Regions from separate parts of the Bradyrhizobium sp. CCBAU 051011 genome, predicted to be linked through region 1. Evidence: predicted binding sites of a transcription regulator. Region 1 holds the regulator's gene; the other holds the start of a gene.

The links. Region 1 encodes HrcA, which represses chaperone genes, less so after heat shock. Its sites were predicted from a motif close to GTTAGCACTCNCNNNNNGNGAGTGCTAAC; they were not measured.
Region 2: the regulator HrcA is predicted to act here: its motif matches at 1,501-1,529, upstream of ACH79_RS27710 (co-chaperone GroES).

The regions. Positions count from the first base shown of each region.
Region 1 is NZ_CP022222.1:2,282,314-2,286,584, reverse strand. Features, by position in the region: gene pncA (bifunctional nicotinamidase/pyrazinamidase) at 1-221, shown strand, start outside; gene ACH79_RS10850 (AraC family transcriptional regulator) at 247-1,098, shown strand; gene ACH79_RS10845 (VOC family protein) at 1,227-1,610, shown strand; gene grpE (nucleotide exchange factor GrpE) at 1,620-2,225, opposite strand; gene hrcA (heat-inducible transcriptional repressor HrcA) at 2,347-3,435, opposite strand; gene rph (ribonuclease PH) at 3,651-4,271, shown strand, end outside.
Region 2 is NZ_CP022222.1:5,929,813-5,934,083, forward strand. Features, by position in the region: gene groL (chaperonin GroEL) at 1-1,051, opposite strand, end outside; gene ACH79_RS27710 (co-chaperone GroES) at 1,143-1,457, opposite strand; gene ACH79_RS27715 (usg protein) at 1,841-2,128, shown strand; gene ACH79_RS27720 (cupin domain-containing protein) at 2,278-2,826, shown strand; gene ACH79_RS27725 (NupC/NupG family nucleoside CNT transporter) at 2,966-4,216, opposite strand.

The DNA of each region.
Region 1 (4,271 bases):
ATCTGAAGGCGCGCAAGGTGAAGCGGGTGTTCCTCGCCGGCCTAGCCACCGACTACTGCGTGGCATGGAGCGCACTCGACGCGCGCAAGGCCGGCTTCGAAACCTATGTGATCGAGGACGCCTGCCGCGGCATCGACCTCCAGGGCTCGCTCGCCAAGGCCTGGGCCGACATGACCAAGGCCGGCGTCAAGCGCATCCAGTCGGGCGATATCGCGGCGTAAGGCGCGTCAGCTTCAGAGGCCTGGAATGTCCGATCCGGCGGCTCCGTTCGCGTTCGAGATGATCCGTCGTGCGCCGTCACAGCGCATGGCCGGCCTGATCTCGGGATTGACGGGCTATCGCGAAACGGCGCGTGGCCGGTTTTTTCAGCGCGAAATCGCGGGCCTGGTGGTGCCGCTGATCATCAGCTTCGGCACGCCGTTCCTGATCGCGCTCGGGCGCGATCCTGACGCTGATGACCGGCAGCCGAGTTTCGCCGCCGGACTTTATGCCGGCCCGGTTCACATCGAATCCGATGGCGGCGCCGAATGCGTGCAGGTGGATTTCACGCCGCTCGGCGCCTATCGCTTCTTCGGCGGCGCCGTCGTCGATCTCGCCGCGCGCATGGTCGACATCGGCGAGGTGCTGGGCCACGAAGGCTGGCGACTGCGCGAACGGCTTGGCGCGACATGCAGCTGGCAGGATCGCTTCGATTTGGTCGAGGATTTTGTAGCTAGCCGTGCCAGCCATCTGCCTTCTCCCGAGATCGCATTCGCCTATGGACAGCTCACACGCAGCGCGGGCGGCGTGCGTATTACTAGGCTTGCAAGCGAGATCGGCTGGAGCCGCAAGCATCTGGTCGATCGCTTCCGGGCCGAAATTGGTTTGTCGCCGAAGCCGGTCGCCCGCATGATGCGCTTTCATGAAGCGTGCCGGCTTGCGCGGACGGAAACCGCAAGCGGCTGGGCCTCCATTGCGGCCGAAAGCGGTTATTCCGACCAGGCGCATCTGGCCCGCGAATTTGTCGATCTTGCCGGCGAGACGCCGACGGCCTGGGCCCGGCGGCTGACGCTGATCGACAGCCGCCTGACGCGGCCGCTCGAGGCGCTAGCTGCGTAGCCCGTCGGGTAACAAATCTTCAAGCCGGAACTGGAGCACTAGGGCATAGTTGGCGCAGTAGAGCAGCCAGCAAGGAGTTGCCCGTGACCAGTCCAGGCCAAAGCGAAGCGCCCCGCCTCTATCCAACGATGCGCTGCCGGGATGCCGAGGCCATGATCGGGTGGCTGAAGGACGTGGTTGGTTTCACCGAACGCGTCGTCTACCGCAACGGCGGCATGATCCATCATGCCGAACTTGCCTATGGGCCCTCGATCCTGATGTTCGGCCAGAGCAGGGACGATGAATATGGCAAGCTTGTCGGCGATATCGGTGGTCGCCGCACGGATGCGATTTACGTCGCCGTCGACGATCCCGACACGCTGCACGCCAAGGTGAAGGCGGCCGGCGGGCGGATCGAAATGGAGCTGCGGGACACCGACTACGGCAGCCGCGACTTCGCCTGCCGGGATCCGGAAGGCAATCTCTGGAGTTTTGGGACGTATCGTCCGAAAGCGGACGAGAAGCCGCTGTAGGTTTTCGGCTTAGCTCGCCACGTCCGCCGCCGGCGCGGCCTTGGCGCCGCCCTTGGAGACGCCGACCAGCGCCGGGCGCAGCACGCGTTCGCCGATCATGAAGCCGGCCTGGACGACCTGAACCACCGTGCCCTGCGGCACCGACGGATCGGGCACTTCGTACATCGCCTGCTGGAAATTCGGATCGAACTTCTCGCCGGACGGATCGAACTTCTTGACGCCGTTCTTCTCCAGCGTGTTGAGCAGCGAGCGCTCGGTCAGCTCGACGCCTTCGATGAAGGCCTTGATGCCGGGATCGGCGGTCTCTTTCACGTCGGCCGGGATCGCATCGAGCGCGCGCTGCAGATTGTCGGCGATCTCGAGAATGTCGCGGGCGAAGCCGGTGATGCCATAGGCGCGCGCGTCGGCGACCTCCTTGGCGGTGCGCTTGCGCAGGTTTTCCATCTCGGCCAGCGTGCGCAGCATCTTGTCGCGCGCTTCGGTCGCTTCCTTGACCAGCAGCTCCACCGATCCTTCCTCGGGATCGTCGGGCATGATGTAGGGCTTTGAGACCACGGGCTCGCCCGTCTCTGCCGGGTTTGCCGTGTTGTCATTCGGCCGCTTGGGATCGGTCATAAGGCTGCCTTCTCAAAAAACGCGTCTGGCTCAATGGGGATTTGCTGCGGGGGATATCGTGCTTTAGAGGCGGAAAATCAAGCACAACCGCGCCGGATATAAGGCCAATTCGCCCCCGGGATCAGCCACCCAGCATCCGGCTGACGATCCGGGCGGCATAATCCACCGTCGGAATCACCCGTGCATAATTGAGCCGGGTCGGCCCGATCACGCCGAGAACGCCGACGATGCGGCCCGACGCGTCGCCATAGGGCGCGATGATGGTGGAGGAACCGGATAGCGAAAACAACTTGTTCTCCGATCCGATGAAAATCCGCACGCCCTCGGCGCGCTCGGCGCGGCCCAACAGATCGATAACGCCGCGCTTGGTCTCGAGATCGTCGAACAGCGATTTGACGCGTTCGAGATCCTCCAGTGCGTGCAGATCTTCCAGGAGATTGGCGTGCCCGCGCACGATCAATTGGCGCTCCTCGTGTTCGCCGCCGGACCAGCTCGCAATGCCCGCCTCGATCACCTTCTGCGTTAGTTGATCGAGCTCGACGCGGCTCTGCGCCATCGCGTTTTCCAGCTCAAGCCGCGCTTCGGCCAGCGTACGGCCGCGAATCCGCGCGTTGAGGAAGTTGCTCGCCTCGGTCAACGCCGACGAGGGAACGCCGGGCGGCAGCGCCAGCACGCGGTTTTCGACCTGGCCGTCTTCGCCGACCAGCACCACCAGCGCGCGCTCCGGCTCCAGCCGCACGAATTCGATGTGCTTCAGCCGCGAATTGGATTTGGCAGTGAGCACCACGGCGGCCGCCCGCGTCAGGCCGGACAGCCGCGTCAGCGCTTCGCCGAGCGCGGCCTCGACCGATTGCGCGCGGCCGACGGATGCAAGCTGGCTCTGGATCGATTCCCGTTCCGGTTCGGTAAGGTCCCCGATCTGCATCAGGGCGTCGACGAAGAACCTCAGGCCGAGTTCGGTCGGCAGCCGCCCGGCCGAGGTATGTGGCGCATAGATCAGCCCGAGGTGCTCGAGGTCCGACATCACGTTGCGGACCGAAGCCGGTGACAACGGCACCGCGATCAGGCGCGAAATGTTGCGCGAGCCGACCGGCTCGCCGGTGGCGAGATAACTCTCGACGATTTGCCGAAAAATGTCGCGCGACCGCTCGTTGAGCTGAGCCAGCCCGGCATGCGGCGCGATCAGTCCAATCGGATCGTGGTGGGCCACTAACTCTTCCTCCCAGCACCCCTAATTTGTCCATCCGGGGCGCCGATGACAAGCGCGCTCTGTTCATGGCGTTTTCCGGCAGAATGGCCGCAATTCTCGTGAAGAAAGCGCGTCAAAACATCATGAAATTGCAGGCAAAAGCCCTTGCCGCTGCCCGTTCCCCCTCCTACAAGCACCGCGAACGAATTTTCGCCTCGTTTTCGAAAGGATTTCCCATGCGGCCAAGCCGCCGTGCGCCCGATCAGTTGCGCCCCGTGTCGCTGGAACGCGGCGTGGTCAAATACGCCGAAGGTTCCTGCATGGTGAAGTTCGGCGACACCCATGTGCTGGTCACGGCCACGCTGGAAGAGCGGCTGCCGCCCTGGCTGAAGGGTCAGGGCCGCGGCTGGGTCACGGCCGAATACGGCATGCTGCCGCGCGCTACCCTTGAGCGCACCCGCCGCGAGGCCGCCGCCGGCAAGCAGGGCGGCCGCACCGTGGAAATCCAGCGGCTGATCGGGCGCTCGCTGCGCGCAGCCGTCGACCTCGAAGCGCTTGGCGAGCGCCAGATCACGGTGGACTGCGACGTGATCCAGGCCGATGGCGGCACCCGCACCGCCTCGATCACCGGCGCCTGGGTGGCGTTGGCCGACTGCATCGGCTGGATGAAGAGCCGCAACATGCTGAAAGCGAACGTTTTGCGCGACAACGTCGCCGCGATCTCCTGCGGCATCTATCAGGGCACGCCGGTGCTCGACCTCGACTATGCCGAGGATTCCGAGGCCGAGACCGACGCCAATTTCGTCATGACGGGCGATGGCCGCATCATCGAGGTGCAGGGCACCGCCGAAAAGACG
Region 2 (4,271 bases), 3.6 Mb from region 1:
CCTTGATCTGCTGAACGCGGGCCTCGATGTCGGCCTTCTTGCCGGCGCCGTTGACGATCGTGGTGTTTTCCTTGTCGATCATCACCTTCTTGGCGCGGCCGAGCATCTGCAGCGTAACGTTCTCGAGCTTGATGCCGAGATCTTCCGAGATCGCCTGACCGCCGGTCAGAACCGCGATGTCCTGCAGCATGGCCTTGCGGCGATCGCCGAAGCCCGGAGCCTTTACGGCCGCGACCTTCAGACCGCCACGCAGGCGGTTGACGACGAGGGTGGCGAGAGCTTCGCCTTCGACGTCTTCCGCGACGATGACCAGCGGCTTGCCGGTCTGCACCACGGCTTCGAGCAGCGGCAGCAGCTCGTTCAGCGAGGAGAGCTTCTTCTCGTTGATCAGGATGTAGGCGTCGTCCATTTCAACGCGCATTTTGTCGGCGTTGGTGACGAAGTAGGGCGAGATGTAGCCGCGGTCGAACTGCATGCCCTCGACGACGTCGAGTTCGGTGTCGAGCGACTTGGCTTCCTCGACGGTGATGACGCCTTCGTTGCCGACCTTGGCCATCGCCTTGGCGAGGAAGTCGCCGATTTCCTTGTCGCCGTTGGCGGAGATGGTGCCGACCTGGGCGATTTCCTCGTTCGAGGTGACCTTCTTGGAGTTCTTGGCGAGGTCGGCGACCACGGCTTCAACAGCCAGATCGATACCGCGCTTCAGGTCCATCGGGTTCATGCCGGCGGCAACCGACTTGGCGCCTTCACGGACGATCGCAGCCGCCAGAACGGTCGCGGTGGTGGTGCCGTCGCCGGCAGCGTCCGCCGACTTCGAAGCGACTTCGCGCACCATCTGCGCGCCCATGTTCTCGAACTTGTCGTCGAGCTCGATCTCCTTGGCGACGGTGACGCCGTCCTTGGTGATGCGGGGAGCGCCGAACGACTTGTCGAGCACGACGTTGCGGCCCTTCGGACCGAGCGTGACTTTCACGGCGTTGGCGAGAATGTCGACGCCGCGCAGCATGCGGTCGCGGGCATCGACGCCGAATTTGACTTCTTTGGCTGACATATTTGGTTTCCCTGAGTTGATCTTTGTTTCTCACCCTGTCGGGGAGGCGCCTTGCGGGCGCTCCTCAGGGTGAGCGTGGCAGGCGAAGGGCTTAAGCGGCCTTCTTCTTGGAGGCGGGGACGTCGAGCACGCCCATGACGTCGGACTCCTTCATGATCAGGAGATCTTCACCGTCGATCTTGACCTCGGTGCCCGACCACTTGCCGAACAGGACGCGGTCGCCAACCTTGAGATCGATCGGGATCAGTTTGCCGGCCTCGTCACGGCCACCCGGGCCGACGGCGACGATTTCGCCCTGGGAAGGCTTTTCCTTGGCACTGTCCGGAATGATGATGCCGCCAGCGGTCTTCTCTTCGGCGTCGATGCGCTTGACCACGACGCGGTCGTGAAGCGGACGGAATTTCATGCAGTCCTCCTAAGTTTCTGAAGATGTTATCAGAATTGGAAATTTTGGCAGTCCGAGCCAGCGAGTGCTAACTCGGCTGCGACTGATTTAGGCCAGTCTTGTTCGGGGGACAAGGGTGTCTAGCAGAAAAATTGGCACTCAAATATGACGCCTGCCAATTTCATTAATCATGATTAATCGGGGCGCGGAATCCCGGGGCCCCGTTATTAGCAGATGCGGTAAGCTGCTGCTAACGCGTGAATTTTCAACAGTTCGTTAAACATTTAGACTTGTGATGGGTTGGTATCGTGCGTCACATTTCTCTCATGTGAGCGCATCTCCGCCGGGGTGGCTCGGTGTGTGGCCACCCACGTGAAATGCGCTTCCAGCAATGGAGGTTTGGCATGGTCTCGCGGGTTGGAGTTGCTTCCGACGACTTCCGGAAGCAGGTGCTGGGTTACGGGCTGACGACGGCGCAAATTCTGTACCGGATGCCGGATCACCCCTCATTGCTGCAGACCTATGTCTGGCAAAACTACGATCTGTTTCCGAAATTCCCCGCGCTCAAGGATTTCCTCGCCTTCTGGCAGGAAAAGCTTGATGGCCCGCTGTTTTCCGTCACGGTTGCGCATTCCAGGCTGATCAAGCCGGCCGAGCTGCGCGCGGTCGATGGCGTGTTCAGGCTGCATTGATTGAGGTGCCGCAGGGTGGGCAAAGGCGCTTGCGCCGTGCCCACCATCTGACACTCAGCTCGCGATGGTGGGCACGCTGCGCTTTGCCCATCCTACGAAATCCGATTTGTGTTAGCCTCCCGCCACAAACAAACAAAAGGGAGGCACCGATGGCCAAGAAGAAAGTCGCCTCACGCGCCGCGGCGCAGTCCGCCGTAAGGAAGAAATGGTCAGGCCACAAGACGGCGGCCAAGTCCTCGGCTCGCAAGACGATCAAGTCGAAGGCGAGGGGCGCGTCTGCCGCAAAGGCAAAGCCAGTCAAGAAGGCGCGGCCGAAGCAAACCATCGCCATCAGCCATCACCGCGAAGAAGATTTCAAGGCTGACGGCCTGCGCACCTACGCAAAATACCGCGACCTCGGAATTGCGGACGCTACCCACGGTCTGGCGCAGGCGCATGTGATCCGCTTGCAGGGTCCTTGTAATCCGGCGGAAGTTTCAAAACTGCACTACCACGACGTCGAATTCCAGATGGTCTACGTGCTCAAGGGCTGGGTGAAGACCTACATGGAAGGCCAGGGCGAGACACTGATGCAAGCGGGCAGCGCCTGGACCCAGCCGCCGCGCATCAAGCATCTGATCATGGATTATTCCGACGACGTCGAACTGCTCGAGGTGATCTTGCCGGCGGAGTTCAAGACGGTGGAATTGGCGAGTTGATTCCGTAGCCCGGATGGAGCCAACGGGTCGCGCGAATGCGCGCCCGATGACAGGCTCCGCGAAATCCGGGAACGTTGCGAGTGGTTGAACACGTGTCCGGGATTGCGCTGCGCTCCATCCGGGCTACGGGCTGATGAGCCTACGTCAACACCCCCACCATCGCGCCCATCAGGCACGTCGTCAGCGTACCTGACACAATCGACTTCAAGCCCAGCGCGTTGATTTCCTCGCGACGCTCCGGGGCCATCGTCCCGAGGCCGCCGATCATGATGCCGAGGCTGGCGAAGTTGGCAAAGCCGCACATCGCATAGAGCATGACCAGCCGCGAGCGCGGATCTAGCGCATCTGCGCCGAGCTTCGACAGTTCGACATAGGCGATCAGTTCGTTGAGGATGGTCTTGATGCCCATCAGGCTTCCGGCCGTGACGGCTTGCGGCCAGGGCAGGCCCATCAGCCAGCACACCGGCGCCATCAGGTAGCCGAGCAGCCGCTGCAGCGAGATTTTGGCGCCGCCAATCTCGGGCAACAGCCCCAAAATCGCGTTGGCGAGATAGACCAGCGCCACCAGCACCAGCAGCATGGCGACGATGTTGAGCAACAGCTCGAGCCCGGCCGTGGTGCCCTTGACGATCGCATCCATGGTGCTTGAGACGTGCATATCAGGATCTTCCAATGATCCTCCGGTGCGCTTGTCCGACGTCTCCGGCACCATGATCAGACTGATCAGGATCGCGGCCGGCGCGCCGAGCACCGATGCAATGACAAAATGCGCCGCCGCATCCGGGATCAACGGCGCAAGGAACGTGGCGTAGAGCACCAGCACCGTGCCGGCGATACCGGCCATGCCGCCGGTCATCACCAGAAACAATTCGCTGCGGGTGAGCTGCGCCAGATAGGGGCGGATGAACAAAGGCGCCTCGACCATGCCGAGAAAGATATTCGCCGCGGCGGACAGCCCCACCGCACCGCCGACGCCGAGCGTGCGCTCCAATAGCCACGCCATACCGCGCACGACCGGCGGCAGCACCCGCCAGTAGAACAGAAGCGTCGTCAGAACGCTCATGACCAGCACGATCGGCAACGCCTGAAAGGCCAGGATGAAATCCGCGCCCGGCGCCTTGAGATCGAAGGGAAGGGCGCCGCCGCCTAGATAGCCGAACACGAAGGAAGTGCCGGCGCGGGTAGCCGCCGAGATCGTGTTGACGGCGTCGTTGATGGCGCCGAACGCCTTGGCCACCGGCGGCAGCTTGAGCAGTACCAGCGCGGTGACGATGGTGACGGCCAGGCCAACCGCGATTTGCCGGATCGAAACCGCGCGGCGGTTCTCGCTGAGCGACCATGCGATTGCCAGCAATGCCAGCACGCCAAACGCCGATTGCAGTTGCAGCATGAATCCCCCGAAACCCCGGCAGCGATTATGCCAGCGCCGCAGGGCCGCGCAATGC